DNA from 2 places in the Enterococcus mediterraneensis genome. Region 1 is predicted to be linked to the other one. Evidence: a T-box and tRNA genes for the amino acid it is inferred to sense, from the RefSeq annotation. Region 1 holds a T-box; the other holds one or more tRNA genes.
The links. The T-box of region 1 lies ahead of tyrS (tyrosine--tRNA ligase). A T-box ahead of a tRNA ligase gene usually reads a tRNA of that ligase, here a tRNA-Tyr.

Region 1 (16,563 bases):
GGGTGCAGTTCCGTTACAGCGATGCAGATGAAGATGTATTGCATCACATCAATTTCACCGCTAAACCAGGAGAAACTACTGCGATCATCGGTTCTACCGGTTCCGGTAAATCAACGATCGTCAATCTGATCCCTCGTTTCTTTGATGTGACCGGCGGACGGATCACCATCGACGGTGTGGATATCCGCGACATTTCATTGCATAAATTGCATGAATTGATGGGATTTGTACCGCAAAAAGGGATCTTATTCTCTGGCGATATCGCGTCGAACATCAAGTTCGGTGACGCTGAGATCTCTGATGAACAAATGAAAAAAGCGGCTGAGATCGCGCAAGCAACAGAATTCATCAACGCTAATGATGCTGGTTACGAACGTGCTATTTCACAAGGCGGTTCTAATGTTTCCGGCGGACAAAAACAACGGCTTTCCATTGCCCGTGCATTGGCGAAGAATCCTAAGATCTTGATCTTTGACGATTCTTTCTCTGCTTTGGACAATAAAACCGATGTGGCGTTGCGTAAAGCTTTGTCAGAAAATATCCATGGTGCTACACAGATCATCGTAGCGCAAAAAATCTCTACGATCCTGCATGCCGACAACATCATCGTTTTAGACGAAGGACGTGTCGTAGCGCAAGGAACTCATGAAGAATTAATCAAAACATCAACTGTCTACCAAGAAATCGCTCAATCTCAATTGAGTAATTCTGAATTAGGCATAGAAGAAGCTGAGTAAGGAGGAGCGAAATAAATGAGTGAAAAACAAACAAACAATCGCCCTCGTGGCGGCTTCGGCGGTCCCGGCGGTCGTATGGGCAGCGGACAGAAAGCCAAAGACTTCAAAGGAACCGTCAAAAAGCTGATATCTTATATCGGTGCTTATAAAATTCCTGTTTTCTTTGTGATCATCTTTGCGATGGCCTCGACTATTTTCAACATTTGGGGTCCTAAGATCCTTTCTAAAGCAATCACAGAATTGTTTGAAGGATTAGTTGCGAAGTATCAAGGGACCGGCGGCATCGACTTTGAAAAAATCGGCGGTATCCTGCTGTTTATGCTGGGCTTGTACCTGGTGGCTTCCCTGTTTGGGATCATCCAAGGCTGGATCATGTCAACAATCTCGCAAAAAGTCACTTATCGGATGCGGAAAGAAATCTCTGAAAAGATCAACCGCATGCCGATGAACTACTTTGAAAGCCGGACGATCGGTGACGTTCTTTCCCGCGTAACCAATGACGTGGACACATTAGGACAAAGTTTGAACCAATCCATCACCCAATTGATTACTTCGGTCTTTACAGTGGTGGGGGTTATCGTGATGATGCTGTCGATCTCTGTGAAAATGACCGGTGTGGCTATCTTGATCGTACCGATCTCTATCATTTTGATCGCGATCGTCGTAAAAAATTCGCAAAAACACTTTAAGACCCAACAAGAATATCTTGGGGTCATCAACGGTCAAGTGGAAGAAACGATCGGCGGACACAATATCGTTCGTTTGTTCAATGACGAAGAAAATGCATTGCAAGAATTTAAAGAACAAAATAATGTTCTCTTCAAATCCGCATGGAAATCACAATTTCTTTCTGGTTTGATGCAACCGATCATGAACTTTGTCGGTAACTTAGGATATGTAGCAGTAGCGATCGTCGGTGGTGTGATGGCGTATAACGGATCGATCACAGTTGGTGATATCCAAGCCTTTATCCAATACGTCCGCAACCTGACACAACCGATCGCTCAGTTGGCACAAGTATCCAACATGTTGCAATCAATGGCTGCGGCAGCAGAACGGGTCTTTGAATTCTTGGAAGAAGAGGAAGAAGATCAAACAGTTGAAAATCCAGTTAAAATCGGTAAAGCAGAAGGAATGGTCGATTTCGATCACGTTCACTTCGGTTATACACCTGATAAGATCATCATCAATGATTTCAGTTCGCACGTAGAACCTGGACAAACGGTGGCGATCGTTGGACCAACGGGTGCTGGTAAGACCACGATGGTCAAACTGCTGATGCGTTTTTATGACGTCAATTCAGGAGCTATCAAGATTGACGGACATGATATCCGCGATTTCAACCGTTCTGATTTGCGGGAAAACATCGGGATGGTCTTGCAAGATACTTGGTTGTTCAAAGGAACGATCATGGACAATCTGCGTTATGGACGTTTGGAAGCAACCGATGAAGAAGTTTACGCCGCAGCGAAAGCCGCGCACGTAGACCACTTTATCAAGACATTGCCAGGCGGCTACAACATGGAATTGAACGAAGAATCTTCCAACATCTCTCAAGGACAAAAACAACTGCTGACGATCGCACGGGCGATCTTGGCAGACAAACCGATTTTGATCTTGGATGAAGCAACCTCTTCTGTCGATACTCGTACAGAAGAAATGATCCAAGAAGCGATGAACAATCTGATGCAAGGCCGGACATCCTTCGTGATCGCTCACCGTCTGTCGACGATCAAAGACGCCGATAAGATCTTGTACATGCAAGACGGCGATATCAAGGAACAAGGAACACATGATGAATTGATTGCTTTAAACGGCTACTATGCTGCTTTATACAATTCACAATTCGAAACGATCGCAGAAACTGCTGAAGCATAAAAGCAGGATCCTTTTGAACTATCTTTAAAATAGATATCCCAATGCTAAAGATGAAACAACGTAACGTTCTTTCTCTGACAGCATTGGGATTTTTTTCTTGCTATGGACCTTGCCAGCCAGGGTCAAAACCAACCGCTTTTAAAAACAGCCCTTAGACTTCGATCAAAGAAATTTGTTGACAAACGAAACGGGGGATTCTATGATTAGAGGTAATTATACTGAAAAGACAACGACCAAAACGAAGTAGGGATAAAGCCAATGTCAAAGAGAGCTAGTGGTGCTGCAAACTAGTACATGCTTTAAAACGAAGTACATTTTGCGAGTCTTCGGCGACAGCGCCGCGCGACAGCGTTAACTGTTAGAGAGGTAGACTGCAGATGCAGTGTACAATTTGGGTGGTACCGCGACTATTCGTCCCTTAGCTGTTTTTGGCTAAGGGATTTTTTATTTGGTAAATTTTCTGATCAGTATTCGGCAGGTGATAAGATTCCTGCTTTCAAAAAAATGGAGGGCAAAAAAATGAACATTATTGATGAATTAACATGGCGTGACGCCATAAACCAACAGACCAATGAAGAAGAGCTGCGCAAACTGGTGGAAGAAAAGAGCATCTCTCTTTATTGCGGTGTCGATCCTACCGGCGATTCCATGCATATCGGACATTTGATCCCGTTCATGATGATGAAACGATTCCAGCTAGCCGGACATCATCCGTATATTTTGATCGGCGGCGGTACTGGAACGATCGGTGATCCAAGCGGCCGTAAAACAGAGCGGGTCTTGCAAACAATGGAACAAGTACAACAAAACGTGGATGCATTGACCCAACAAATGCGCAAATTATTTGGAGAAGGCGCGAACATCAGCTTCGTCAACAACTACGACTGGCTGTCTAAAATGTCATTGTTGGACTTTTTGCGGGATTACGGTAAGAGCTTCAATGTCAACACGATGCTGGCAAAAGACATCGTTGCCAGCCGTTTGGAAGTGGGGATCTCATTTACTGAATTCACTTATCAGATCCTGCAGTCTGTCGACTTTTTACATTTATACAAGACATACGATGTCCAATTGCAGATCGGCGGCGCGGATCAATGGGGCAATATCACTGCCGGCTTAGACTTGATCAGAAAAACCGAAGGAGCGGAAGCCCAAGCGTTTGGTTTGACGATCCCATTGATGTTAAAAGCAGACGGCACGAAATTCGGTAAGACTGCCGGCGGCGCTGTTTGGTTGGATGCGGAGAAGACTTCTCCTTACGAATTTTACCAATTCTGGTTGAACCAAGATGACCGGGATGTAGTGAAATACTTGAAATACTTTACCTTCTTGTCACAAGAAGAGATCGAAGAATTAGCGAAAAAAGTCGAAACAGAACCGGAAAAAAGAGAAGCGCAACGTCGTTTGGCTGAAGAAGTCACTCGTTTCGTCCACAGTGAAGAGGATCTGCAAGAAGCACAACGGATCACTAAAGCATTGTTCTCCGGCGATATCAAGAGCTTGACTGCCAAAGAGATCCAACAAGGCTTCGGCAAGATGCCAAAAGTTACTATCTCCAGCACTCCGGAAAACATCGTAGAGCTGTTAGTAGCAACTAAGATCGAACCATCCAAACGCCAAGCTCGAGAAGATGTCTCAAACGGCGCTATCAGTATCAACGGCGACCGGATCACTGATTTGACGTTTGCTATCGATCCGTCTGCGGCGTTTGATGGCAAATATGTCGTGATCCGTAAAGGTAAGAAAAAATATTTCTTGGCTGAAGTAGCTGAATAGTCAGCGGCAGATAGCCTTTAGCTGTTTGACAAAGCGGTTTTTCCGTGGAGCTTTTCAGCTAAAATCAAACTGTCAGCCGACAGTTTAAATTCTTTTTAAAACTACTGTCGGGAAACAGCTTTTCCGCCGGCTGCCCTTGCATCAGGCGGAAAATTATGCTAATCTATGTCCAGAATTCAATCAGACTAGCAGTCAAAGTGCTCAGTCCACCCCTTTTTTTCAAGGGGTGGAGTAGGCACTTTTTTTGTGCAAAGGAGAAGAAAATGGCTGAAATAACCAAAGAATTTGATACGATCGCGGCGATCTCGACACCACCGGGAGAAGGCGCCATTAGTATCGTTCGTTTAAGCGGCGATGACGCGGTGAAGATCGCTGACGAAGTTTATCGTTCCGGCAGCAAACAGTTGAACCAAGTCCCTTCTCATACCATCCATTACGGACATATCGTTGATCCAAAGGGCGATCAGCTTTTAGATGAAGTGATGGTTTCTGTGATGCGGGCACCTAAGACCTTTACAAGAGAAGATGTCGTTGAGATCAACTGTCATGGCGGGATCGTCGTTGTTAATCAGATTTTGCAACTGTTGCTGCGCCAAGGCGCGCGTTTAGCAGAGCCGGGGGAATTTACCAAGCGGGCCTTTTTAAACGGTCGTGTGGACCTGTCACAGGCAGAAGCGGTGATGGATCTGATCCGGGCGAAGACCGACAAGGCAATGAATCTGGCGCTGAATCAATTAGACGGCAATCTGTCTCATTTGATCCGGGCATTGCGTCAAGAAATCTTGGAAACACTGGCGCAAGTGGAAGTCAATATCGATTATCCGGAATACGATGATGTAGAAGAACTGACTACAAAATTACTCCAAGAAAAAGCAAACCACGTACAGGCTCAGATCCAGCAGCTGCTGATCACGGCTCAGCAAGGCAAGATCTTGCGAGAAGGCTTGAGCACCGCTATCATCGGTCGTCCAAACGTGGGCAAATCCAGTTTGCTGAATCTATTGCTGAATGAAGAAAAAGCCATCGTGACAGACATCGAAGGGACTACCCGCGACGTTATCGAAGAATACGTGAACGTTCGAGGCGTACCTTTGAAGCTGATCGATACAGCTGGTATCCGGGAAACTGAAGACCAAGTTGAAAAAATCGGTGTGGAACGCAGTAAAAAAGCGTTGAAAGAAGCGGATCTGGTACTGTTGGTCTTGAATCAAAGCGAGGAATTGACTAAAGAAGACCGTGAATTATTGGCACTGACCCAAGACAGCAAGCGGATCGTTTTGCTGAACAAAACAGACCTGCCTAACCGATTGGATCGGGAAGAATTGACGGAATATACTGGTTCAGACAGCATTTTGGAAATCTCAGTTGTCAAAAACGACGGCTTGGATCAATTGGAAACAGCAATCGCGGATCTGTTCTTTGCCGGTCAAGCCGGAGACAAGGACGCGTCTTACGTTTCCAATACCCGCCATATCGCATTGTTAGAAAAAGCCAGCCAATCGTTAGGAGAAGTCAGCAACGGTATCGCGCTGGGAATGCCGGTAGACCTAGTCCAAATCGACATGACCCGCTGTTGGGATTATTTAGGAGAAATCGTCGGTGACAGTGTACAGGACGAATTGATCACCCAGCTGTTCAGCCAATTCTGTTTAGGAAAATAAACAAGATATCAGCAGTTTCCCAAGTCATTTAACGGAGATCGGCAAGTACATTATTAAATTTTCAGCTGCAACTACTCAGCATTTTAAACAAAGGAGAAAATCATGGAATATCAAGGAGAAATGTATGACGTGATCGTCGTCGGCGCCGGACATGCCGGTTCAGAAGCCGCATTGGCCAACGCGCGGATGGGCAACAAGACACTGCTTTTGACGATCAATTTAGATATGGTAGCATTCATGCCCTGTAACCCATCTGTCGGCGGACCAGCCAAAGGTGTGGTAGTAAGAGAGATCGATGCGTTAGGCGGCGAGATGGGCAAAAACATCGACAAAACCTACATCCAAATGCGGATGCTGAATACCGGTAAAGGACCGGCTGTCCGGGCTTTACGGGCACAAGCGGACAAACACGCGTATGCGGAAGAAATGAAGCACACTATTGAAAAAGAAGAAAAACTGACCCTTCGTCAAGGATTGGTGGAAAAACTGATCGTAGAAGACGGCGTTTGTAAAGGTGTGGTCACCAATACCGGCGCTCGTTATGGTGCCAAAGCGGTAGTCATCACTGCCGGGACCGCACTTCGCGGTGAGATCATCATCGGCGAATTGAAATATTCTTCCGGTCCCAACAATTCACAACCCTCTGTCGGTCTAGCCAACAATTTGAAGGAACTTGGTTTTGAGATCGCGCGGTTTAAAACAGGAACACCGCCGCGGGTCAAATCCAGCTCCATTGATTACAGCGTGACAGAGATCCAGCCTGGTGATAAAGAACCGAACCATTTCAGTTACAGCACACCAGACAGCGCCTATAAATTGGATCAAGAACCGTGCTGGTTGACCTATACGAACCCAACCACCCATGAGATCATCCAAGCCAATCTGCACCGGGCACCGATGTTTACTGGGATCGTTGAAGGCGTAGGCGCAAGATACTGCCCATCGATCGAAGATAAGATCGTGCGCTTTTCCGACAAGCCTCGCCACCAATTGTTCTTGGAACCAGAAGGCTTGAATACTGAAGAAGTCTACGTACAAGGAATGTCTACGTCCATGCCGGAAGATGTACAGGTTAAAATGCTGCATTCCATCGCTGGACTGGAAAACGTAGAAATGATGCGGACCGGCTACGCTATCGAGTATGACGTGGTAGTACCTCATCAATTGCGTCCGACATTAGAAACAAAAGTCATCGAAAATCTGTATACCGCCGGACAAACCAACGGTACTAGCGGTTATGAAGAAGCTGCCGGCCAAGGTCTGATCGCCGGAATCAATGCCGGTTTAAAAGTTCAAGGCAAAGAACCGCTGATTTTGAAACGCAGCGACGGCTATATCGGTGTAATGATCGATGATTTGGTGACAAAAGGAACCAATGAACCTTATCGTTTATTGACTTCACGGGCGGAATACCGTCTGATCTTGCGTCACGACAACGCGGATTTGCGTTTGACGGAAATGGGTCACCGGATCGGTTTAGTCCAAGAAGAACAATACCAAGCGTACTTGAAGAAAAAAGCCGCTGTTGAAGAAGAAATCGCACGGCTGTCGAAGATCCGAATCAAACCAACACCAGAAGTCCAAGCCTTCTTACAAGAAAAAGGCTCAGCTTTACTGAAAGACGGTGTGTTGGCCAATGAATTCCTGCGCCGTCCCGAAGTCAGCTACCAAGAATTGCTGCAATTCATCCCTGAAAACGGCGAATTGACAGGTAAAGAGATCGAACAAGTCGAGATCCAAATCAAATACGAAGGCTATATCAAAAAAGCCATGGAAAAAGTCGAAAAGTTAAAACGGATGGAAGCGAAAAAAATCCCTGAAAATATCGACTATGCAGCCATCAACGGGCTAGCCACTGAAGCAAAACAAAAGCTGCAAAAAATCCAACCGGAAACTATCGCGCAAGCCAGCCGGATCAGCGGCGTCAACCCAGCTGATCTAAGTATCTTGATGGTTTATATCGAGCAAGGACGGATCGCGAAAGTACAGGAATCAGCGTAAATGTAATATCATTTGTTTAGAGGAAACGTTTCGGCGTTTCCTTTTTAATATTTGTGTAGAGATTAGAGAAAAATTGGTCTTGGTATCCCAAAAGTTAGACAAAAAATCTAATTTTTCGAGAGTACTATTTTTATAATGTAATTCGAGTAGTAATGATTATTTTAAAAAACAAGTGAAAAAAGTATTGACAAGATAAATATTAAATGTAATTATAGTGAACAAATAATGAAGCTTTGAAGAGAAGAGTAGCTGATAAGTAACGAGTACAGAGAACCCGGCCGGTGAAAAAGGGGATTGTAAAAGTCAGTGAAGATGAGCTCTGAGCAATTTAGTTTGTTCACGCAAACTAAACGGGAAGTGACCGATATATCACCGGGTATCAACAGGTACCGTTGAGGCATTGTTCGTGAGAAGAATGTAAATGAGGGTGGTAACGCGAAAACATTCGTCCCTTTATCTATTGTAAAAACAGTAGGTAAAGGGATGGATGTTTTTTTCGTTTCATCATCTTTTCAAAGCAAATATGGAGGAATTTTATTATGACAAAACGTACAACATCGCCATTTAGCTATGACATCGTAGGAAGTTTCTTACGCCCAGATAAATTAAAAGAAGCACGGACAGATTTTGAAGCTGGCAAGATCACCCAAGCAGAATTGACGAAAGTTGAAGATGAAGCCATCATTGACTTGATCAATAAACAAGAAAAAATTGGTTTGAAAGCTGTGACAGATGGAGAATTCCGTCGTAGTTGGTGGCATTTAGATTTCTTCTGGGGTCTGCAAGGTGTGGAATTTTTCGTTCCAGAACACGGCTACTTCTTCCATGGAGAAGAAACGCGTCCAGGCACAGTGATCGTGACTGGAAAAATCTCAGGTGAGAATCATCCTTTTGTAGAGCATTTTAAATTTACCCGGGCTCACACTAGTGAAGGGATCGAAGTAAAACAAACGATTCCAGCACCAGCACAGATCCTAGTGGAATTCTTACGCCCAGATATCATCGAAAAAGTCCGTGAAATTTACCCAACGAATGAACAGTTGATTGAAGACATCGTCAAAGCGTACCGTCAAGTGATTGCTGATTTATATGCTGCTGGCGCGCGGACGATCCAACTGGATGATTGTACATGGGGCGTTTTAGTAGCTCCATTACCAGAAGGATTCATCGCAGAAGAAGACAAAGATGAAAAAGAAGTTCGAAAAGAATTGGCACAGCTGTATTTAACGATCAACAATGCGGTCTTAGCGGATCAGCCAGAAGACTTGACTTTGAACACACATGTTTGTCGTGGAAATTATCATTCTACTTGGGCAGCGTCTGGTGGTTATGACGATGTTGCTGATCCATTATTCACTTCTGAAAATGTCCACGCTTATTATTTAGAATATGACACTGAACGTTCTGGCGGTTTTGAACCGTTAGCAAAAGTCAGTGGGGACAAAAAAGTCGTCTTAGGTTTGATTACTTCAAAAGATGGCGACTTAGAAGATCGACAACAAGTGATCAACCGGATTCATGAAGCAGCTCAATACGTACCGTTAGATCGTTTATCATTAAGCCCACAATGCGGATTTGCATCAACTGAAGAAGGTAATATCTTAACAGAAGAACAACAATGGAACAAAATTGCGTTGATCAAAAGTATCGCAGAAGAGATTTGGACAGAAAAGTAGGGGTAAAAATGGAAACAAAGAAACGACCAGTAATTGAATTACAAGATGCCGTGGTGACGTTCAAACGTAATCAAGGAACGATCACAGCTTTAGATCATGTTATATGACCGGTCAAGCAATCAACGTTACTGGCGGTATGACGATGCACTAAAATAGGGATGATCTAAATGAAATATCCGAATTATATAGATTATAAAGCGTCTGTTTAACACAGTAACATTATCTATATAGTTCGGATATTTTTTTTACTATTAGACAGTTGTTATAGCCTATTTATTCCCATAAACTAGGCAACGATTGAACAGAAATTAAGCAGCTGCTGGTATTGGCTAGGTGAACATGGATTTGATGAGTGCGTCCATTCCAATTGACAAAAGATTTACAAGTCTGCGCAGGAAAAATCTGTGGGACTTGAACATGTGTTACGGTCTTTTTTGGCGCCATTGGAGTCAATCTGGTGTTTCTTGCGATCATGATGCTTACAACTAATTTTTTACTTCTTCGAAACTGCATTTTTGAGCAGCCATGGTTTGATCAACGGCAAGACTGTTGCCGGCTGCATAGCTTTGGTGTGATCCATGTCGGTTCCTTTTAGGATCGCTATATCCCACCCCAGTTTTTCTAACTCGTCCTTATTTTTTTGAAGGAGACCAACAATATCTACTGTTACGTTGCCAAAGTTTTCTCCGTAAACGATCGTGTCTTTTTCACCGGCAAATGCCAATCTTGGGATGGTTAATTGCTGTTGGATGTTCCGATCATCAAAGTCCATCAAATGTTTGTACATCGTAACGAATTGTTTTGTTTGATCCGTATCGATCTTTACTTGTACATTGTCCCAGTCGATCTTTTCAGGATCATCAGGACTGGCTTTAATATTCGGTGTTTTTTGGTTATACAAAGCCTGTTCGTGCGTTTTATTGGTTACGATCAACATTTCTTTGTAAGGCCCATCTAACGGGGGGAAACCGCCCATGATCAAAGTTTCCAAACGATCTGTCCGAATGGCTAACTGCAATCCAGCTAATGCCAACCAAGAATAACCGTAATAGCTGAATCGCGTAACATCCATCTCATCGGCGATCGTCAAAAAATCATTTGCCAACTGTTCTGGAGTAAGGTTTTCTGGGCTTGGGTGTTTCAGCCGGTGTCCTTCGTAATCAAAATAAAGAACTTGAAAATCGTCCGCGAGACCTTCAATAAAATGTTTTCCTGATTCAGGATCGACACCCCATAATTTTAAGGTCTCCGCCTCTTGTCCGTATACAGACTCTTTGGCGACCGGAAGCATCAATGTTGGTGCATTTGAATCTCCAGTCAGACCAGCCTTCAATTCTGTTCCGTCTGTCAGTCTGATGATCTTCTCCATATTCATTCCTCCTAAATCATTTCTACTCTTATCATATAACATTCATGCAATCTTTCGCTTTTTCGTCAGGCTTTCTCTTTATATAGGTGTTTTTATTTGAAATATGTTATCGTAGCACTTGAAGGTTTTACTTTAATCAAGGAGCAGGAAATGGAAACCTATACCCCAAAGCAGATCGCAAACCGTTTGAATGTCAGTACGACAACTTTGAGAAGATATGAAGAACAAGGTCTGATACCTGTTGTACCGAGAACAGACAGCGGTCATCGTATCTATACCGCAATTCATTTACAAGCTTTTACGACTATCAGAGTCTTGTTGAAAGGCTATGATATACCTGTGGTTTATGAAGCTATGAGGGAGATCAAGGAATCCCGATTTGAAGAAGCGCTATGGCTAATAAATCAGCAGCAAGCACAAATGCAGACAGAAAAACAGCGAGTGGAAGAGATTTTGACGATGATCCAAAATACTGAATTTACTCAATACCAAAATGTGCAATTAAATAAATTCATGACTATTGGAGATGCCGCTAAGATAGCCGGGATCAAAACCTCAGCCATCCGTCACTGGGAAAAAGAAGGACTGATCCACTCAAAAAGAAATATCGCAAACGGTTATCGAGTATTTTCCATTTCAGAACTTCGTAAAATTCTAGTCATCAGCAGCTTGAGAAAAACCGTTTATTATATAGAAAATATGAAGGAACTGCTGAATGAGTTAGACGAACAGAACTATGACAAAATCGCAGGCTCTTTTCAGCTGGCACTGGAAAATCTGAATGAGCGGCTATTACGGCAATTCAAAGGGATCATGGCGTTGATGAAGTATTTGCGGTTTTATTTAGAGGGATTGGACAGATACGATAAATGAGCGGCAGAAAACAGCAGAGCATAATTGAGATTATATGTTATCTTATAATGATTTGAGAGATAGTAACGATTTTATTTGGCGCTATAAAACGATCCAACTATCAAATAACTATACATCAAGGAGCAGATCCCAATGGAAAATTGTTTATTTTGTAGAATTGACGACGTCGTATTTGAGAACAGTACTTGTTTTGCCTTTTTTGACAAAAATCCAGTCGCTAGGGGTCATCTGTTGATCATCCCGAAAGCCCATAAGAAGGACTATTTTGAATTGTCAGAAGCTGAGATCAGAGATACTCATAAGCTGATCCGCAAAGGGAAAGAGTACCTTGACGATCTGTATGCTCCAGACGGCTACAACATTGGATTCAATTGCGGTGTGGCGGCGGGACAATCAGTCTTTCATTGTCATTGCCACTTGATCCCTCGTTATACCAACGATACACCAGATCCTAAAGGCGGAGTGCGGGGAGTGATTCCGGGGAAAATGTCTTATTAGGATGAATCTTGATTGTTTCAGATTTTTTAGGGAGTGTCTAAACAAAAAAATAATAGTTTTAGAAAGTAATTACTAATAAGATCAATGACTGTTCATCTGAAGTGTTTTTCCACTATAGAAGAACAGTCGTTTTTATGGGCATTTTTCTTGTGTATGAGTTAATAGGTGGTATAAACTCCTGTTATACAATAAATAGTACGTTTTTTATTTTGGGTTTAAGTACTAGAAATGAGGAAAGCCATGTTAGGAATTATTGATTATTGGAGAAAAATGTTTGATTATAAAGGAAAAAGCGGTCGGAAGAATTTTTGGTTGGGAAGTATCGCCAATGCGTTGATTCTATACGCTGTTTTCTATATCCTGTCCTATATTTTAGCTTTTATTGGCGGATTTTTTGATGCTGATGTTGCTACGGTCGAAAATTTTTTTGTGTTTCTGTTTGTTATTGAGTTTATCTTTTATTTTCTAGCGTCTTTAAGCGCGATTGTTCGGCGTTTAAGAGATGCGGGGTTCAGTCCGTGGTGGATCATTGGCTGGTTTTTCCCAGGTGTGAATATCGTAGTTTTAGTATTTTTATTTTTTAAGTCTAAGGAAACAGCAATGCTGCATGCTTGATTTTACGCGTACATCTATTTATCCCTAACGATGAAATTTGTTAATGTTTCATGTGAAACATTCTAATTAATTAACTATAAAAAAATGTTTTTTTATCTTATCCCATGTATCTTACAAGCTATGAAATGTGTGCGGTTTGTTACTTATTTTTCTTGGCTTTTCTTAGTATAATAAAGATAATTTAGCTTGACGGATTTTTGAACTCAGGAAATGGAGGATGGAAAATGACTGAAACAGAAGATATCAAAATATTGTATACCCGGCTGCTTGACGCTTGGGATCAGATGGATGCTCGTGCATACAGTGATTGTTTTGTAGAAGAAGGGGAGATGATTGGTTTTGATGGCAGTTTTGCCCGCGGGAAGGAAACGATTTTTGTTCATCTTGACGGAATTTTTCAGCATCATCAGCCATTGAAATACCTATCCGTCGTTAAAGAAGTCACTCTTTTGAATGAAACTACAGCTTTGTTGAGGGCTATTACTACGATGATCCGGAAAGACCAGTCGTTGAACACAGACGCCAACGCTCATCAGGTGTTGGTCGCTGTCAAAATAAATAACGAGTGGAAGATCCAGCTTTTTCAAAATACACCAGCGCAATTTCATGGCCGTCCGGAACTTGTTGAAGAAATGACGCAAGAGCTTTTACAAGCGTTCAAAAAAAATACTGATCCTCATTGAAAGAGGACTTAACGGGTTTACGACTCCTGATCTTTTTGATTGGGAGTTTTTTCTGTACTATAAATAATTATTTGAATACGGATCTTTGGAAAGCGTTTTATTTGCTTGTATCATCCTTTTTAGCTATGATTTAGCCAAGGAAAATTCGTTTAAAAAAAGAAGGTATTTTATATGATGAGAAATACTAAGAAGCTGCCGGAGAAGTTGCAAAATATATATTATAATTTGCTTACAGCCGTATTTATTTTATTTTTTTAGCTTTATTTTTTATAGGTCATTCTGAAATGCTCATCAGTCTTGTATTCTTTATTGTTTTGACCGTAATCGATCTTTTCTTTGTTTTTAGAGCTGAAGGTGGAAAGATATCTTGGCTGACTAGTGATTTTTTACTGATTTTGGCGTATCTATTAGTAATTATTTGGAAAATTTGAGAAGTAAAACATTTGTTAATTTTATAGTAATTTGACATAACACTAGTGTAAAGAATGATATAAGAGCTCTTTTGGGGATCAAAAAAGTCTTTATTCGTAGTTATGGCTTTTTCGGATGTGTGTTTCTCATTAATCAGTTTCTTTAGAAAATACTTTATTAATTGTATCACTCTCTTACCTACGTTCTACCAAGAAATTTTCTTTTTACAAAGGAGGGTATTTTTATGTGGAGGAATGTCGAAAAATTGCCGGAGAAGTTGCAAAAACTATATAAAAGAGTACTTATGATCACGATTCTCTTATTTACTTTGGTTGCAGTTATCTCAGATTTTTCTTGGGCTATTCTATATGTTTTGTATGTATTGATGCTAGCGGTAATCGATGCTTTTTTTATACCCAAAGCCCTCTATGGAAAGGTATGGTGGTTGTTCGGCGATTTGCTATTTTTCTTATGGTTTTTATTGCTGGCGTATTGGAACTATAATACTTAGCAAACGTTGTCAATAAAAATGCAACCATGGTATAATTTTTAAAAAGGTTCCCTAAAAAGCAGAAGGAGCGATGAAGATGTTGGAGGAAGTGAAGAAAGATTTAGCTGAACGGAAAGTCAAAAAGGCGGAAGAACTGCGAAGAAAGAATGCGAAACTTAGAGCAGAAGGCAAAGATCCTTTGAAGGGCTGGAACAAAATGGTAGATACAGGCCTTGGTGGTCTGAACAAAGGCGGTCAAGCGGCAAATGGAACGATCGATCTTACAGGGCAGAATCTGGGAACTGCGAATTACTTCTCAGAAACACAAAAGGAGCTTGCTAGGAAATCTGATGAAAAGAATCAATAAAACTATGGAATCGTGACATAGGCCAGTGTTGAACAGACAATGCCAAAAAGCGCGTGTTGTTTGGAACTGCGAGGCTTATGGACGATTCCTTTATTTTTAGCGAAAAAGTGATCGATAATAGAAAAGAAAGGTGATCTGTTTGGAACTTTATACAGAACGGTTGATTTTACGTCCATGGAAAATAACGGATGCCGAGGATCTATATGGCTTTGCTTCAGATCCGCAGATCGGTCCTGTGGCGGGCTGGCCCCCACATACTAGTGTGGAAAATAGTCGTGAGATCATCGAGACTGTTTTGATGGATGAATTGACGTTTGCTATCGCTTTGAAAGATGCGCCTGATAAAGCAATCGGCAGTATCGGTATTATGACCAACGAGCAGGGACAGCGGCATTCCTTCATGGGATTTCACGATGCGGAGATCGGTTACTGGCTGGCGGCGGATTATTGGGGTCAAGGGATCGTACCGGAAGCGGTAGCTGAGATTTTGCGTTACGGCTTTGAGGATCTGGATATCCCAGTGATGTGGTGCGGTTATTACGAAGGCAATGAAAAATCCAAACGGGTACAAGAAAAAGCCGGCTTTGTCTATGAACGTAAGGAAAAAGTCGATGTACCGCTACTTCAAGAACAGCGGATCGAGCACTTCACAAGATTGACTCGAGAAACATGGGAACAGGATAAGAAATGATTTTTTCAGTTAAGTTTGTTTTAAGCTAGGAGCGGTATCTTATATTCAACCCAATTAACCAAACTTTTTTCATTACTTTTCATTTCTCCCCTCTTGACAGCCGGCTTAATAGTCGGCTGTTTTTTTACAAAGTTTTTTGTTGCAAATACAACAAAATGGTTTTATACTGATTTTACCGATAGGAGGAATCTAAAAATGACAGAGATTTTGCGGGACATCGGGATCATTGCCAGAGCGTTGGATTCCATCGCTAATATCGAATTCAAGGAATTGATGCTGACGAGAGGGCAGTATCTCTATTTAGTGAGGATCTATGAAAATTCCGGGATCATCCAAGATAAATTAGCGGAAATGATCAAAGTCGATCGGACGACAGCCGCGCGGGCTATCAAGAAGCTGGAGCAAAACGGATTCATCGAAAAGCGCCCAGATGAACAAAATCGAAAGATCAAGCGGCTTTTCGTAACGGCAAAAGGCGAAGCGGCAGCACCGATCATTTTAAAAGAAAACGACTATTCCAATCAAACCGCACTTAAAGGTCTTACTTCAAAAGAAGCGGAACAATTCGCCGAGTTGCTGGAAAAGATCAGAAAAAATGTTGAAGTGGATTGGGATCTAGTAAAAAAAGGCCACAAAAGAAACTATTGAGAAAAGGGATGCAGATGAAGACTCAAATCAAAAAATGTACATTAGCGGATCTTTCTGACTTGCAAAAGATCAGCATCGAGACTTTTACCGATACTTTTGGTGCGGAGAATACGGAAAAAGATCTCCAAGATTACCTAACGAAAAACTATGATCTGGAGAAGCTGACAAGGGAACTTCAACATCCGCAGT
Region 2 (16,563 bases), 660 kb from region 1:
GCGACACAATGTTCACAGCTCATACCTTTGATTGAAAATGTTTGTTTCATTATAATTTCCTCCTGATTTATATTATCTTTTACAATTACATTGTCCTGGAATACAGTTGCACACGATAGTTGCGACTGGTTCCTTTTGTGATAAAACTTTTTGGATCTTTTCGATATCTTCTTGCGTGAGATCCGCTTCAGCGATCAAATCAGCGATCGTCGTCCCGACTCTTTTCGCACAGATATGGGAAAACAAGGTTTCCGTAGCGCTGCGGACGGTCTCTGCTTCACCGACAATAGGGAAGTAAATAAATTTTTTCCCCTCTGTTTCAGTGCGAACGACTTCTTTTTTTACCAAACGTCCTAACAATGTTTTGACAGTCGCTAGTTTCCAGTTCATCGTTTCAGAAAGCAGCTCATCGATTTCTTGCGCAGAAGCTTTGCCAAGTGTCCAAAGTACCCGCATGATCTCCCATTCTGAATCGCTGATCTTGATTGGTTCATGGATTGTCTGCATATAAAGCCTCCTTGTTTACAGTTGTAATCGATCTTTCATTTCAAAGTTTACACTTGTAAACGTAAGCTGTCAACTACTTTTGTTCAAAAAAAGACTGCGACAAAAATCGATGTTCCACAGATGACCCAACTATGCAGTCATAGTTAAGCCTCTGCTTGATCGATTTATGTCGCAGTCTATTCTTTTATTTGTAAATCAAAATTCTACATGATAGGTTGTTTTGGAGTGGAATGGGTTTTCTGGACGTAAAATGATATCCCCAAATTGAGAATATTTTTCCGTGCCTGGAATACCTTGAGGCTCGATAGCGATTCCGCCGTGGTCTGCCATCTCACCATATTTCATCTGCATACCTGCTTCTGAAGCTCCCGTTGTGTAAATAACGACTGCAGGCGCTGTCGTTTCGATCTCCAGCCGAACTTTTTCATCAGGGCTCGTCAAAACAAGATCCGGTGTTTGTTCATGGTCTAAAATAAATGGGTCATCCAAGTACGTATCGCTGATTTTTCGACCTTCGACGAAATCAAATTTCGTTCCCGCCACATCGACTTTGTTTCCAGTGGTGGTCACATCGGGATTGGTTTCCGCTACTTGTTTCGCGCCTACTTTCAATGTATGCTCATTGATACTGTTGACAGGAGATCCCGTCAAGTTGTAATAACCGTGGTTTGTCGGATTATAAAGTGTTGGTTTATCCGTTGTTGCTGTGTATTCGATTTGGTAATTATTGTCATCATCCAAGCTGTATTTTACTTTGGAAACGACATTTCCCGGAAAGCCGTTTTCTCCATCTGGATGTTCCAACGTGAAGATCACACCGGCTTTGTCTCCTTCTTCAAAGACTTCCGCTGCCCAGTCTTTTGTATCATAGCCTTCAAAACCGCCATGAAGAGTGTTGCCGCCGTCATTGTCTTGAGTTTGATATTCTGTGCCGTCGATGTTGTAGCTGGCCCCTGTGATCCGTCCGGCTACCGGTCCGATCGTTGCTGCGTAATAGCGGGCTTTTTTATGTTCTGCGATCGTCTTGAAGCCGACTAAAAGATCCCGATCCTCTCCGTCTACCGGTATGATCCAGTCCAACGCTCGTGCGCCTTGGGGACTGACCGCTAGCCGCACATTATTTTTGTTTTCAATCAAATAATATGTTCCATAATTTTCATTTTCTAATTTTTGTACATTGACCATTGTGACACCATCCTAACTGAAGTTTAAATAAAGCCTTTTCATTTTTAGTATAGACATCTTATTTGCTCTCGTCAATTCCTGTCGGGTTATCAATAAATGTTTTTTTATAAAAAAAAACGAAACTCAAAATGAGTTTCGTTTTCGTCTACTGGGGTAGCTGGATTCGAACCAACGCATGACGGAGTCAAAGTCCGTTGCCTTACCGCTTGGCTATACCCCAATGGTGGAGGAGAGTGGATTCGAACCACTGAACCCGAAGGAACGGATTTACAGTCCGTCGCGTTTAGCCACTTCGCTACTCCTCCAAAGCTGTATTAAAAAACCTGACTACGTTATAATACAAAAATTTCCATGAATTTGCAAGTGGTAATTTTAAATTTTTTTCGCTTTTTTTAGTCGTGAAGATTGTGTTGTGAAATGATCGCTTCAACAGCAGCGTCAAAATTTTTATATGAGCCCAGATCGGTCTCTCCTAAAAAAGCTTCAAATTCTTTTGCGCCGACAGTCAGCACTTCGCCGATCACTTTTTTGCCAATGATCAATTGTGCTACTTCATAGGTCTTGCCTTTGATCGTTTTTTTCGTTTCTTCCAAACGTACTTCGATATCTTTATTCTTTGCCATGTTTTCACCTCATTTTGCCTTGCCGGCTGTTTTCTTCTCGCTGATCCAGCTGACAGAAGGTACGTTGCCTATTTTATCATATTTCTGCAAAATTAACAGGATTTGACCCAAAGAAAAACGACCGTCTGCAAGAGTCGGCCGTTTTTCATTATTCTGCGTCTTTTTGCGGTTTTGTTACAACTGCCGAGACCACATGATACCCAGCCTCTGTCAAAAATTCTCTGACTTTTTCTGATTCTCGCGTTTCTACTTGGATTTCTACGATGGTAGCAAGCTCCATGCGATTCACAACGATCGTTAAAATACTTAGATCATGTTCAGCCAAAACATTTGTCAGCTCCGCCAAGATCCCTTTATGATCGTCAGTGATCTGGACTGTCACCCTTGTCCCGCCATCATGATAACCGGTGATTTTTAAGAACGCATCAAAAATATCATTGTTGGTAATGATCCCAACTAAACGTTCGTCCTCGATCACCGGGAGCACCCCGACATTGTTTTTCCGCATCTCATAAATCGCGTCTTCTAACAGCGCGTCTGGATCGATGGTCAACACTTTTTTCTCCATCACATCTCCAACAGTCGTTTTGTTCAATAGATAATTGATTTCATAAACGCTGAGGCTTGTCGCTTGTGAGGGCATCGCCGCTGAAATGATTCCTTCAGTGATCAAACCTACCAGCTGTTCATCCTGCAAAACCGGCAGCCGATGAATGTCGTGGCGTTTCATTAAATCAACCGCGTCAAAAATCGGTGTTTCCGGATGGACGACGACTAGATTTTTGGTCATAAAATCTTTTACACTCATGTTTCATCCTCCTAGATAGGCTTTTTTCACTTCTTCACTGGCTAATAACTCTTGGCCAGTACCTGACAAAACAACTTTCCCGGTCTCAAGAACATACCCTTGATCAGCGATCGACAACGCCATCTTCGCGTTTTGCTCGATCAGTAGGATCGTGGTCCCCTGCTGATTGATTTCTTGGACGATCGAAAAAATCTCTTTGATGAAGATCGGCGCCAGACCCATTGACGGTTCATCCAGCAATAGTAATTTCGGCTTAGACATCAGCGCGCGGCCGATCGCAAGCATCTGCTGCTCGCCTCCAGAGAGTGTCGCAGCGTCTTGACTTCTTCTTTCTTTCAGAACCGGAAATTTTTCGAACACCTGTTGATAATCTTTTTTGATTTCGCCGTCTTTGCGTAAAAAAGCGCCCATTTCCAAATTTTCCTGCACCGTCAGACCTGGAAAAACATGCCGTCCTTCAGGAACCTGTGACAAACCGCCAGCAACGATTTTTTGCGGCGCCTCTTTCGTGATCGCTTTATCCATAAAAGTGATCGAACCGTTTGATGGACGTATCAGCCCGGAAATCGTCCGTAAAATCGTGGTTTTTCCAGCTCCATTGGCTCCAATCAGCGAAACGATCGATCCTTTTTTTACTTCAAAGGAGACATCATGGACCGCTTGGATCAATCCATAATGGACAGATAGGTTTTCAACTTTCAGCATCACATTTCCCCTCCCAAATAAGCCTCGATCACTCGCGGATTCGTTTTGATCATCTCTGGATCGCCTTCTGCGATGATCTGTCCATATTCTAAAACGTAGATTCGTTCACACACTTCCATCACCAGACTCATGTCATGTTCGATCAATAAGATCGTCAGCTGGAACTCCTTTTGGATCTTGCGGATCAATTCGGTCAATTCCGCGGTTTCCTGTGGGTTCATCCCGGCTGCCGGCTCATCGAGAAACAACAGCTTCGGTTCCGTCGCAAGTGCCCGCACGATCTCCAGACGCCGCTGTTCGCCATAAGGAAGATTTTTCGCCAATACATCAGCTTTTTCTTCCAACTTAAAGATTGCCAGCAATTCATAGGCTTTTGCTTTTAATTTCGCTTCAGTCTTATAAAATTTAGGCAGCCGCAGAATACTCGTGACTAAAGAAACCTGATGCTTGCCGTTCATCGCGATCAAAACGTTCTCCATCACTGTAAGATCTTTGAATAAACGGATATTTTGAAATGTTCGGCTGATCCCTTTGTCTGCGATCTTATAAGGTTTGACGCCGTTCAAGCGTTCTGTCTTTCCTTGACTTTCAAAGATGACATCCCCTTCGCTGGGCACGTAAACGCCGGTCAGCAAATTGAAAAGCGTCGTTTTTCCAGCGCCATTGGGTCCGATCAAGCCTACCAGCTCGTTGGTCTCCAAATTCATGGTGACATGAGAGACGGCTGCCAAACCGCCGAAATTTTTAGTCAGATCTTTAACGTCCAATAGAGGCATTTGAATCATCCCCCTTTTTCCAGATTTTTTCAGTCAGTTTTTTGACAGAAAATTCCCATGTGCCCAGTAATCCGCCAGGCTTGAAGATCATGATCACGATCAATGCCAATGCGTAGATGATCATTCGCAACACACCGAAATCTTGGAGATACATGTTCAAAATCCCTAATACCACAGCCGATACGATCGATCCAGTAATACTGCCCATACCGCCGAAAACGACGATGATCAAGACATCGATCGACTTCATGAAGCCATAGTCCTTTGGAAAAACTGATTGTTGAAAACCAGCAAACAAGGTTCCCGCGATGCTGGCAGTCACAGCTCCTAATACAAAAGCCGTCACTTTGACTTTTGTCGTATTGACTCCCATCGATTCAGCGGCAATCTCATCTTCACGGATCGCCAAAGTTCCCCGACCATGCCCACTATTGATAAAATTAGCAACAACGATCACCGTTAAAACAGTAAAGAGATAGACCATCTCCCAGCTGGTGAACTGCAAGATACCAAAGATCCCTGCAGCCCCATTCGTTACTTCAGGCATATTGATGATCAATAACCGAATGATCTCCGATACCCCCAAAGTCGCGATTGCCAAATAGTCGCCCTTCAAACGCAGTGTCGGGATTCCTACTACTAATGCTACGATCCCTGAGAGTGCCATCCCTAACAGCATACCTGCAAAAAAGCCCATATACGTCGGTGTATTGATGGCAATGATCGCGCCGGAATACGCACCGATCGCCATAAATCCCGCATGTCCCAATGAGAATTGTCCGGAAAAACCGATGATCAAATTCAAGCCTACTGCTAAAATAATATTGATCCCGATATTGATAATGATTCGATTGGTGAACAGTGTGATCACACCGCCATTATATAAAGCCAGCAGTACGCCATAAATGATCAATGCGATCGCCAACCAGCCTAAATTGTATTTTAGATTTTTTTTCATGGCTGCCACCTACACTTTCTCTTTAAGATTTTTTCCTAAAATCCCTGCCGGACGAATCAATAAGATCAAAATCAGTACGATATAAACGATCGCATCTTTAAAATCAGAAAAGCCCAGAGCTGTCGCCAAGGTCTCTAATAGCCCGATCACAAAGCCGCCCAAAGCAGCCCCCGGGATGATCCCGATACCGCCTAAAACAGCCGCTACGAAGGATTTCAACCCAGGCACGACACCCATCAAAGGATCGATGGAATTATAGTAAAGCCCGATCAGCATCCCTCCAGCCGCTGCCAGCGCTGAACCTAACGCAAATGTAAATGAGATCGTGCGATTGACATTGATCCCCATCAATTGCGCCGCGTCCGCATCGACACTGACTGCCCGCATGGCTTTACCCATCCGCGTTTTTTTCACGATCAGTTGCAGCAACAGCATCAGAATCAGTGAAACAGCAAGAATCAGTACTTGGATATTGCTGACTTCAATAAACCCTATCTGATAAGTTTTTCGTTCAATGACTTGCGGAAATGATCTGGTATTCGCGGAAAAGAAATATGTCATAATATTTTGCAGCAAGAACGAAACACCGATTGCTGTGATCAATGCTGAGATCCGCGTTGATTTTCTCAAAGGTCGATAAGCCAGAAACTCGATCACCACACCCAACACGGCACAGACAGCCATTGAAATCAACAAAGCCGGGAAAAAGCCGATATTTGCTTGATTGATCAAAAAATAGCCGATAAAACTCCCAATCATGTACACTTCACCATGGGCAAAATTGATCAATTTGATAATGCCATAAACCATCGTGTATCCTAAAGCCAATAACGCGTATATACTTCCTAGAAACAAGCCATTGATCAACTGTTGGATCATCGTTTCCATCTCATCACATCCACCCCATCTTTTTTAAAAGAGACCGTGACACAAGTCGTAAGCTAACAGATATCCTACTATATACAGCGCTTCATACGATCAATCCTGCAAATGATATTTGCGGACAGGCTTTATATAGTCTGGTATTTTACTTAGCGTTGACTTGTGACACAGTCTTTTTGTTAGTTAGTATCGTCTAGTCATCTAATGCAACTGCTTCTGCTGAAGTTTCTTTGCCTTCTGTCAAGCCTAAAACAACCGCCGCTTTTTCAGGATTATGATTTTTGTCGATCGTGATTTCACCGGTTACACCGACAAAATCTTTCAATTCAGACAACCCGGCAGCGATTTTTACTGAATCAGCAGAGTCTTGATCTTCTATCGCTTGTTTCAACATATATACTGCGTCATATGCCAAAGCAGAAAATTGTGAAGGTTCTTCATTGTATTTTTCTTTGAAAGCTTTGATGAATGGTTCCACTTTATCTGTCGCTGGCGCTTTTGTTGAAAAATGCGCTGTATAGTATACATCGGAAACATTTTTTGCACCGGCGATCTCTACCAATTTAGCATCGCCAAATCCATCTGCGCCGATGATTGGTTGTGTGATCCCCATTTCTCTTGCTTGTTTGACGATCAGCCCAGCCTCTGCATAATACCCAGGTACAAACAGCACATCAAAGTCCGCTTTTTTGATTTTTGTCAGTACCGCTTGGAAATCTTTGTCGCCGGCAGTGAAGTTTTCTTCCATGACGACATCACCTTGATATTCATCTTTAAATGCCTTAGACAATCCAGTAGCGTAATCGCTGGAGTTATCTCCCAAGATCACCGCTTTTCTTGCTTTCAATGTATCATCGGCATATTTAGCTAAGATCTTCCCTTGAAAACTGTCTTGGAAACAAGAGCGGAAAGCAAATTGCTGCACGCCGTTGCCGGACAATGTAATGGAATCATCCGTTCCAGAAGGAGTGATCAACGGCACTTGCGCTTCTGTCGCGCTTGGTAATGCCGCTTTGGTAGCTCCAGAAGTCGCTGGACCGATCATAGCGACTACTTTGCTGTTGGTCGTCAAATTGGCAGCTACCGTTCCTGCTTCATTGTTATCTGACTTATTATCTTTCTCAACGATTTCTAGTTTCTTACCTAACACACCGCCGTCTTTGTTGATCGTTTCTACAGCAAGGTCGATTCCTTGTTTTTCTGCGTTGCCGTAAGCAGCAACTGAACCTGACAATTCCAAGTTCGCTCCGATCTTGATGGTTTCACCTTCTTGCTTATTACCGCCATCTGCGCCAGTTGTATTATTATCTGCTTTAGGTGCTGCGCTGCAAGCACTCAATAAAAATGCAGCGGCTAAAAAAACCAATTTCTTTTTCATCCTGCATCCCCCTTTATCTCTCTTGGATATGTTACTCAATATACTGAACTATTTCTAAAAAGTCAAATAATTTTCAGAATATTTTATCTTTTCTGAATTAGCAGATTTATTACGTGTGATTTAGAGTAAAAAAAAGAAGCCTATAACAGACTTCTTTTTACTTTCAGAAGAACGATCCGCTCAACAAAGCATTTCTTCTAAAAACTCATATCTCTGCTTTTATCCAGATGGTTATCCATCAGGGGCACTTATCACAAATTTATCCCATCAAATACTGCCTGATCAGAAATGATTTGCTTAGTGACACTTTTAAGCTTCACCTTGTTGCCGTGCATGGAAGTTTGCAGCAGCACCCACTAAATTCGCATCATTTCGATAATCACATAGCAAAATCTGAGGGACAAAATCTTTCAAATCTTGGGCTTGGAGTTTTTCCAGCATCCGGCGATTGATCTCATCTACCAATCCTTCTTTTGCACTGATACCGCCGCCTAAAATAATCACTTCAGGATCAAAAGCAAATTGGATACTGAATAATCCTTGTGTCAAATAGTCATAGAATCGTTCTGTTTCTTCTTTGGCGACTTTATCTCCTTGTTCAGCTAAAGCAAACACGTCTTTCCCGCTTTTAGCGGAACGATCCAGACCCATACGGTCACAGTAGCGCCAAGCCATTTGAACCGCTGTTCCTAATTGCGAGAAGGTTTTTCCCTGATCTAAAAACATCAATCCAAATTCGCCGCCATATAGATGAGCTCCTTTAGTGATCTGTCCTTTTGTGAACAAAGCGCCGCCTACACCTGTGCCGATAACGACAAAAGCGACATTTTGATAATCTTTTCCTGCACCATTATAAAATTCCGCCATTCCTGCACAGTTGGCATCATTTTCGATAGTTACCGGCAATCGGAACAATTCTTCTAATTCGTCAAAGATATTAAAATTATGGATATAAGGGATGGCGCTGATGCCGTTGATCTGCCGTTTATCGACATCCACTACTCCTGGCGCAGAGATTCCAACTCCGGCAATCGTTTCTGTCATACCTTCTTGGACTTCTTTGAGGGCTTGCTTCATCTCAGTCCAAGTTTTCGGTGTTGGAAATTGACTGGTATGTTCCAATTTTTCTCCTGTCCAATACCCATATTTTACTGCTGAACCGCCAAAATCAAATACTAATATTCCCATGTGTACTCTTCCTCTCCGTCGCTTTTTAGTAAGCGATTACTATTCAATATAAATCAAAAATTTTTTGTTAAAATCAATTGATTCCGTAATTGTTGACCATTCTCATAGATTGGTTCTGGATAATGCGTTACAAAATAATTTTCTATTAATGCTGTCGGCTGGAAACCTTTTTTCATGTATAAATGCAATGCCGGCGATGGCAGATCACCCGTCTTGATTACGCTCTTCTTTTTGGGGGCTTGCCGGTTCATTTTAGCAAAACTTGCGTCTAATAACTGACCGGCGATTCCTTTGCCTCGCTGATCTTCAGCCACTGCCAGATTCATGATCTCCCATTCGTCTTCTCTTTCTTGAAAAGCGATGACCCCTACGATCGTCTCTTCTTCATATACCAACAGTTGACTATCATCGATATACGAAGTCACCAGTTGGCGGTTAGGATCTGCTTCCAGCAATAGATCCCATGGCAGCTCAGCTTTTGGATCAAGATTTCTGATCATTTTTCTCTCCTATAGGTATAAGTTGGCTGTACTTTATCCACTGTATTACGTTTTAGACTGAAATTTCTGGGTACATAATCGATCCCGCCTTTGACAAACGGATGACAGCGCAAAATCCGTGCGATTCCCATCAGACTGCCTTTGAATGCACCGTGGACCTTCAAAGCTTGCAATGTATACCCGGAACAAGTTGGATAGTAACGACAGCTGGGAGGGAATAATGGGGAGATAAAACGTTGGTATCCCCGTACCAAAAAAATCAAAAAACGCGTCATTCTTTTTCCTTCTTTCAAAAAAACTATAACCTGTTTTCAAATGAGAAACAAGTCTAAACTATGTTAAATCTACCAATAAAAGGTATCATCTCGAAAATTTTTAAAATCAAAAATCCGAACAGCAGTGTGACCGTTCCTGTAAATCTAGGAGCTTTTCGTTGTGATTCGCAACGAAAACGTTCATCATCTGTGTTCGGATATTATCGTTTGCTTCATTTCAGGATTGGAAAATCAGCCTATGATCGTTACTTTTACTTGTCGACGTCCCCAAGAGATACATTCTGCTGCTGTTGGGAAATGGACATCAATGATGTTTCCTTTGATGGCTGAGCCGGTATCGACCGCATAGGCTTCACCGTAGCCTTCCACATATAAATGTGTGCCTAGCGGGATCACACTTGGATCGACTGCGACAGCGATGGGATTTTCCAAGAGGTTTTGACCAGTAGCTGTAACTGTTCCGCCGCCTAGTGCGTCAGCAGGATCAGAACTATAGGCTGTGGATTCCATCGTCAGCGTCTCACCGCTTGGTTGGTTTTCTTTGGCTTCGGCTTTTTGTGAAGCGGCTTTTTCTGCTTCTGCTTTTTCTTTAGCAGCTTTTTCCTTTGCCGCTTTTTCTTTGGCTGCTCTCTCTGCCGCTGCTGTTTCTTTAGCGGCCTTTTCTTTTGCCGCTTTTTCAGCAGCCTTCTCTTTAGCGATGACATCTGCTTTTACGGCTTGCACTGCTTCACCGTTTGCTGTCAATGCTAAAAGTGAACTGGATAATTCTTTTGCTGTATCATCAGAAATGATCTCTGTTTCAATCGGTTTGGTTTCGTTTGCTGTTTCAGCTGCATATGCGGGCAATAGATTTCCTGCCGCCATTACCATTGCTGTCATAATAACTGGAATCAAATGAGTTTTCATCTTTGGTAATATTCCTCCTAATTTCATACGAGTTGTATCTTAGCATGAGAAAAACGAGGATAGGTTACGAGGACGTTAAACCTCATTGACATAACCGGCAGAACACCGATATCTTTGTTACAAAAGAAATATTTTAAGAAAAATTTCATGAAAATTAGAAACAAACTATCACAAAACACCATGATAACAAGGACTACAAAATAAAAATTAGAAATTTATAAGTCTGCTGTTTCTTTCAAATGATGACGGAAACTTTGCTTTTTGTGAAATTTCTTACCGAAAACACTGAATATCCCTATAAAATCAGACAATATTACACGTATTTTACAAATAAGACAATGATTCAAAACAAAAAAAGGCTGTGACATAAGTCAATGCCGGTATAAAATACTTCCCCCAGCTTGATAAACTTATGTCGCAGTCCTTTTATTTACTATAGATAAAAACAGATCAAATAGTTTATTTCATAAAATCAAGAATATGTGTCCATAATCCTGGATCAAAGACTTTCAACGGCATTCCATCGCCTATGACGCCGTAACCGATCATCGTACCTACGATAAATAGTATCATTGCTAATACAATGACTACTAGGATTTTGATCAGTGTAGTTACGGTATAACGATTTATCTTCATGATCCGCACATCCTTTAAGCGTTGGCTACAGTTTCTTTAGCAGAGTTGCCTGCCACAGTCACACGTTCGACGTCGGCACCAAGTTTTTGTAGTTTTTCATGGAACTTATAATAGCCGCGATCCAAATATTTCAAGTTGCGTACTCGAGTGATGCCTTCTGAACGCAGTCCTAATAAAATCAAAGCTGCTGCTGCACGCAGATCCGTTGCATATACCAATGCTCCTTGTAAAGGATGTCCGCCTTCGATCACTGCGATATTGCCGTCGATCTTGACATGGGCATTCATTCGACGCATTTCTTCTAAATGCTGGAAGCGATTTTCAAAGACAGTTTCCGCTACGATACTGGTTCCTTCTGCTATCATTTGGATAGCCGTCATTTGTGCTTGCATATCCGTTGGGAATCCTGGATGAGGCATCGTCTTGACGTCTGTCGGTTTGACATGTTTAGGACCGATCACACGGATACCATTTTCTTCTTCAATGATTTGTGCGCCCATTTCAGTTAATTTAGAGATCAACGGACGGTTGTGTTCAGAGATTCCGTCTTGGATCAAGACATTTCCGCCTGTCATCGCTGCCGCTACCATAAATGTACCAGCTTCGATCCGATCTTGAACGATTGAATGAGTCACTGAATGAAGATGATCAACACCTTCGATACGCATTTTTTCTGTACCAGCCCCGTATACTTGTGCGCCCATTTTATTCAAAATATTCGCCAAGTCTACGATTTCAGGTTCACGAGCCACGTTTTCAATGACTGTTGTCCCTTTAGCTTTGACAGCCGCCATCATGATATTTTGGGTAGCGCCGACACTTGGGAAGTCCAGATAGATCACGTTACCAACTAATTCGTCAGCGATCGCTTCGATATAGCCGTCTCTTTGGATGATTTTTGCACCTAAGGCTTGGAACCCTTTCAAATGAAGATCGATCGGACGTTTGCCGATCGCGCATCCTCCGGGCATAGCAACTTTTGCATGTCCGTTACGAGCTAAAAGCGGCCCCATCACAACGATCGATGCGCGCATTTGACTAACCAATTCATAAGGTGCTTCAACACTTAAATCTCTTGAGGCATCAACAGTGACCTGATTTTTTTCTTCATCAAAAAAAACGTCTGCGTTCAAATGATGAATCACTTCGTTCATCGTTAGAACATCAGATAGAATAGGTACATTATTTAAAGTTGTCACGCCTTCTTCCGCTAACAACGTTGCAGCTAAGATAGGTAAAACGGCGTTCTTTGCGCCTTCAATTTTCACAGTTCCTTGTAATTGATTACCACCTTGAACGATAATCTCTTCCATTAAAATTCCCTCCAGAATATACTCTGAGCGAATTATTTCACTCAAAATCTTTTTTATTATACCACAATCATTGATGAAAAGTACTTTTTTTATCCGCCTAACCTACCGACAAAACGAAATTTCTGACAAGTGCCATTATTTCTAAAAAGAAGGAACTTGTTCCATATCCTAATGCAATAGCAAGGAGTATGATCACCATCCGTATTTGCGGCGTATGTAACGGTTTGAAAAATGTTTCTATCCTTAATGAACGCAAGGACCAAAAAGCGAGATAAATAAATGCGAGGTGGCTGACGATCCGAACGATTGCATCGATTCCATAAACTTGCATTTTCTTCTCCTTTTCATAAAATTTACGATAATCAAATCATACCACAAAACTGAAATTTACCAAAACACTTTTTACCGAAACAGTTTTTAAGCCGTCTTTTAAAAAACTTATCTCTAGTTATTTGATGAAAAATGTTGTTATTATGCGGTTTCAAAACATAGTTAGCAAGCTCCCTTACATTTCTTTCTGAAAAACCATCCGTTTTTTAAAACTTTTTAATGTTTTTCTCGAAAGATTTTTCGTGAAACGACTATAATAGAAGCTGAACATTCAGAAAGGAATGAATCAATGGAATTTAATAAACAAGATTTTGAGTTGTTTCAGCGGGAAGTATTTTCTTTCAAACAACTTAAACAAAATTGCAGCGAAGAAGAAATCGAACAATTAAAACAGTCCTACAAAACGGTTTGGGATAAATGGAAAGCGATCAATACAGCGAGTTACAGCTTATTGCCGACAAATGATTTGGCAAAACCAAAAGTAGAAAGCTGGACCAATGGCTGGAACCTGCGTAATCACTTTTGGTGTGCCTTGCGCAGTACGTCCCGCAAAGAACAAGCCGCCTGTCTCGCCGTTCTTTTAAATAAGAAGAATTTGCAAATTTATTTGATGTATCAGCATTATAAAAGCGACGAGCGCTATTTATCAAAAAAAGAATATAACAACCTTTTAGACCGGCTTCCTGAATGGAGTCTCACTGTTGATCCTGCAAACTATGTTATCTGGAGTAACGAGGAATCAGAACTTGCAGAACATCTGCCACTTGCCGATTATCTGGAAAATCCAGAGATCCAAGCAGCGTTTCGCCAGCAAATAGGCGCTACTACCTTTCAGTTAGGGGTCCAATTACCTGCTGGGGATATCATTGACGCCGAGAAAAAAATCGCCGCTTTTCTAGCCGAATTAGATGGTCTCTATCAAAAATTATAATCAAGCTGTCAATTGATGAAACCCGCCTTTTAACTATAAAAAAGACGGTAACATAAATACCATCAGACGAAACTATTGAAACTGTATAAAATGGGCTCTCTTATTCCCCGTGAATCTCGAGAGCTGCCGGGTAGAAAAAAAACTTCCTATATAGTACAGATATACAGTTTGCTGAAGCAATTATGACATGACAAAAAAACCATGGAGCAGTATTCTGATATGCTCCCCCTATATAGGACACTGAAATATAAAAGTCCTGTATAGGGGGTATTTTGTATGCCAAAAAGAAAGATGAAACTCACTCCAGAAAAACGAGTAGAACTAGTAGAGAGCTATTTGAATGGTGAAGACAGTATGACCAGCCTAGCTCGCACTGCAGACATTAGTTGGGCTGCTTTAAGGAACTGGATTATGCTTTATGAGAATGGGGGTCCTACTGGCTTATTAGCAAGACGGAAGAATACACACTATACAATTGAAACAAAGATTCAGGCTGTAAATGATTACCTAAATGGTTTAGGGAGTCTGTCGGAAATTACTAAGAAATACGGACTAAGACAGTCTAAACAACTACGAGATTGGATAAAGATATATAATACTCATGGAAACTTCAAAACAGGAAGCGGTGGAAGTCAAATGAGTCAATCAAGAAAAACAACCTTCAAAAAACGGGTGGAAATTGTCCATTATTGTATTGTGCATGATCATAACTATGGCAAAACGGCTACCAAGTATCAGGTATCGTACCAACAGGTACGTAATTGGGTACTAAAATATGAGGAAATGGGCGAAGCCGGCCTAAAAGATCGCCGAGGACATCGAGCTGGAACAAAACCCAGTCGGACACCTGAAGAAGAAATGCGTGATCAACTGGCTGAACAAGAACGCAAAATCAAACGGTTAGAAATGGAAAATGACCTCTTAAAAAAAGTCAGGGAGTTAGAAAGGAAGTGGGACTAGACCTCATCCGTCATATCTTTGAATACCAAGCAATTAAGGAACTTCATAATCTCAAAAATTATTCGATAAAATTAATGTGTGATTTTTTACACGTCTCCAGATCAGCGTATTACCGTTGGTTAAAGCAACCAAAATCAGCTCAAACTATCTTTAACGAGCACCTGGCAGACCTAGTAAGATATATCTATGAAGCAGATAACGACAAGGGGTATCGGAGAATCCGCGACGATTTGGTTCAAGACTTTGGTTTGCACGTCAATGACAAAAGAGTATTGCGGATTTGTCGTAGTCTTCAAATTAAATCTACCGTCAAACACCATCCAAACGGAATTACTAAAGCTTCCAGTAATCCTTATCATATTGCCAAGAACTATCTAAATAGAAATTTCCATGCAGATAAACCAAATGAAAAATGGCTAACTGATGTCAGTGAATTCAAGTACACTCTAGGAAACCAAGTAAAGAAAATTTACCTTAGTGCCATTCTAGACTTAGCAGATCGGCGTATTGTCTCTTTCATCATTAGCGATAGAAATGATAATAAGTTGGTTTTTGATACCTTTGACGAAGCGATTCGACTTGAGCCTGAGGCTCATCCGCTATTCCATAGCGATCGAGGGTTTCAGTACACCAGTAAAAACATGAGAACTAAAATCAAAAATCAAGGGATGAAACAAAGCATGTCTCGTGTTGCCCATTGTATTGATAATGGACCAATGGAAGGATTCTGGGGAACATTGAAACGTGAAAAATACTATCGTCGTAAATTTACAAGACGCGAAGATCTCGTATCGATGATCGAAGATTACATCAACTACTATAACAATGGTCGTTATCAACGATGCTTGAAATCCAAAACTCCATTACAAGTTCACCAACAGCTTTTAATGGTAGCTTAATAATCGTATCTCTTAGATGTGTGAAATGTCCTTTATTTCGTACATCTAAGGGATACGTCAACCGAGCGCAGTTGAAGTTTAAACAATGAAAAACAAAAGAACTGTTTGCCACAAAATTAGCAAACAGCTCTCTAAAAATTTTATTATATTTCCGTGTCCACTTGACGGGGAGCCAATCATTCACCTGCTTCATGGTTTTTTATCTCATACTTTGGAATTATCTGTGTTTTGATACATTGATCCGGTTTACGGCACGGTGCAATGCAACTGTCGCACGACGAAGCTGATCGATGTTTTCCGTTTGTTTGGCTTCTTCGATCATTCGTTCTGCTCGTTGTTTTGCTCGCTCCGCCCGAGATACATCGATGTCTCGTTCACGTTCCGCACTGTCAGCGATGATTGAAACAACGTTGTCACGAACTTCCATGATCCCGCCATTCACGGCAATCCAGTCCACATGAGTATCAGAGTCGGTACGTTTTACCCGTACTTCATCGATTCTCAGAGGAGCGATGATTGGCATGTGTTTTGGCAAGATCCCTAGTTCACCGTTCGTTGTATTAGCCACCACGATTTTTGCGTGGTGATCATACACGATTCCAGCTGGAGTTACCACATTAACTGTTAAATAGTTATCCATGGGGCACCCCTTTCTAGTAACCTAAAGTTTTAGCTTTTTCGACTGCTTCTTCGATTCGGCCGACATTACGGAAGGCTTCTTCAGGAAGATCGTCGTGTTTACCATCCAAAATTTCTCTAAAGCCTCTGATTGTATCAGCAACTGGTACATAAGAACCAGGCAG

Region 2: it encodes a tRNA-Tyr, which carries the amino acid that the T-box ahead of tyrS (tyrosine--tRNA ligase) is inferred to sense. The anticodon was not compared.

Annotation. Positions count from the first base shown of each region.
Region 1 is NZ_UWOP01000001.1:1,244,365-1,260,927, forward strand. Features, by position in the region: gene EFB00_RS06050 (ABC transporter ATP-binding protein) at 1-737, shown strand, start outside; gene EFB00_RS06055 (ABC transporter ATP-binding protein) at 753-2,615, shown strand; T-box leader at 2,836-3,037, shown strand; gene tyrS (tyrosine--tRNA ligase) at 3,135-4,391, shown strand; gene mnmE (tRNA uridine-5-carboxymethylaminomethyl(34) synthesis GTPase MnmE) at 4,655-6,052, shown strand; gene mnmG (tRNA uridine-5-carboxymethylaminomethyl(34) synthesis enzyme MnmG) at 6,155-8,053, shown strand; gene EFB00_RS06075 (5-methyltetrahydropteroyltriglutamate--homocysteine S-methyltransferase) at 8,593-9,729, shown strand; gene EFB00_RS06080 (alpha/beta fold hydrolase) at 10,223-11,098, opposite strand; gene EFB00_RS06085 (MerR family DNA-binding transcriptional regulator) at 11,249-11,971, shown strand; gene EFB00_RS06090 (HIT family protein) at 12,104-12,469, shown strand; gene EFB00_RS06095 (DUF805 domain-containing protein) at 12,710-13,084, shown strand; gene EFB00_RS06100 (SgcJ/EcaC family oxidoreductase) at 13,309-13,767, shown strand; gene EFB00_RS06110 (hypothetical protein) at 14,423-14,689, shown strand; gene EFB00_RS06115 (hypothetical protein) at 14,766-15,035, shown strand; gene EFB00_RS06120 (GNAT family N-acetyltransferase) at 15,166-15,726, shown strand; gene EFB00_RS06125 (MarR family winged helix-turn-helix transcriptional regulator) at 15,922-16,374, shown strand; gene EFB00_RS06130 (GNAT family N-acetyltransferase) at 16,389-16,563, shown strand, end outside.
Region 2 is NZ_UWOP01000001.1:1,908,199-1,924,761, reverse strand. Features, by position in the region: gene copZ (copper chaperone CopZ) at 1-50, opposite strand, end outside; gene EFB00_RS09435 (CopY/TcrY family copper transport repressor) at 73-507, opposite strand; gene EFB00_RS09430 (aldose epimerase family protein) at 703-1,692, opposite strand; tRNA gene EFB00_RS09425 (tRNA-Gln) at 1,841-1,912, opposite strand; tRNA gene EFB00_RS09420 (tRNA-Tyr) at 1,914-1,997, opposite strand; gene EFB00_RS09415 (DUF2969 domain-containing protein) at 2,085-2,315, opposite strand; gene EFB00_RS09410 (CBS and ACT domain-containing protein) at 2,464-3,123, opposite strand; gene EFB00_RS09405 (ABC transporter ATP-binding protein) at 3,127-3,828, opposite strand; gene EFB00_RS09400 (ABC transporter ATP-binding protein) at 3,828-4,604, opposite strand; gene EFB00_RS09395 (branched-chain amino acid ABC transporter permease) at 4,585-5,562, opposite strand; gene EFB00_RS09390 (branched-chain amino acid ABC transporter permease) at 5,572-6,450, opposite strand; gene EFB00_RS09385 (ABC transporter substrate-binding protein) at 6,638-7,822, opposite strand; gene EFB00_RS09380 (ROK family protein) at 8,132-9,010, opposite strand; gene EFB00_RS09375 (GNAT family N-acetyltransferase) at 9,064-9,510, opposite strand; gene yidD (membrane protein insertion efficiency factor YidD) at 9,507-9,785, opposite strand; gene EFB00_RS09365 (3D domain-containing protein) at 10,017-10,691, opposite strand; gene EFB00_RS09360 (DNA-directed RNA polymerase subunit beta) at 11,151-11,327, opposite strand; gene murA (UDP-N-acetylglucosamine 1-carboxyvinyltransferase) at 11,342-12,640, opposite strand; gene EFB00_RS09350 (DUF1146 family protein) at 12,738-12,971, opposite strand; gene EFB00_RS09345 (HI_0552 family protein) at 13,260-13,901, shown strand; gene EFB00_RS13555 (helix-turn-helix domain-containing protein) at 14,178-14,861, shown strand; gene EFB00_RS13550 (IS3 family transposase) at 14,852-15,760, shown strand; gene EFB00_RS09335 (F0F1 ATP synthase subunit epsilon) at 15,978-16,400, opposite strand; gene atpD (F0F1 ATP synthase subunit beta) at 16,414-16,563, opposite strand, start outside.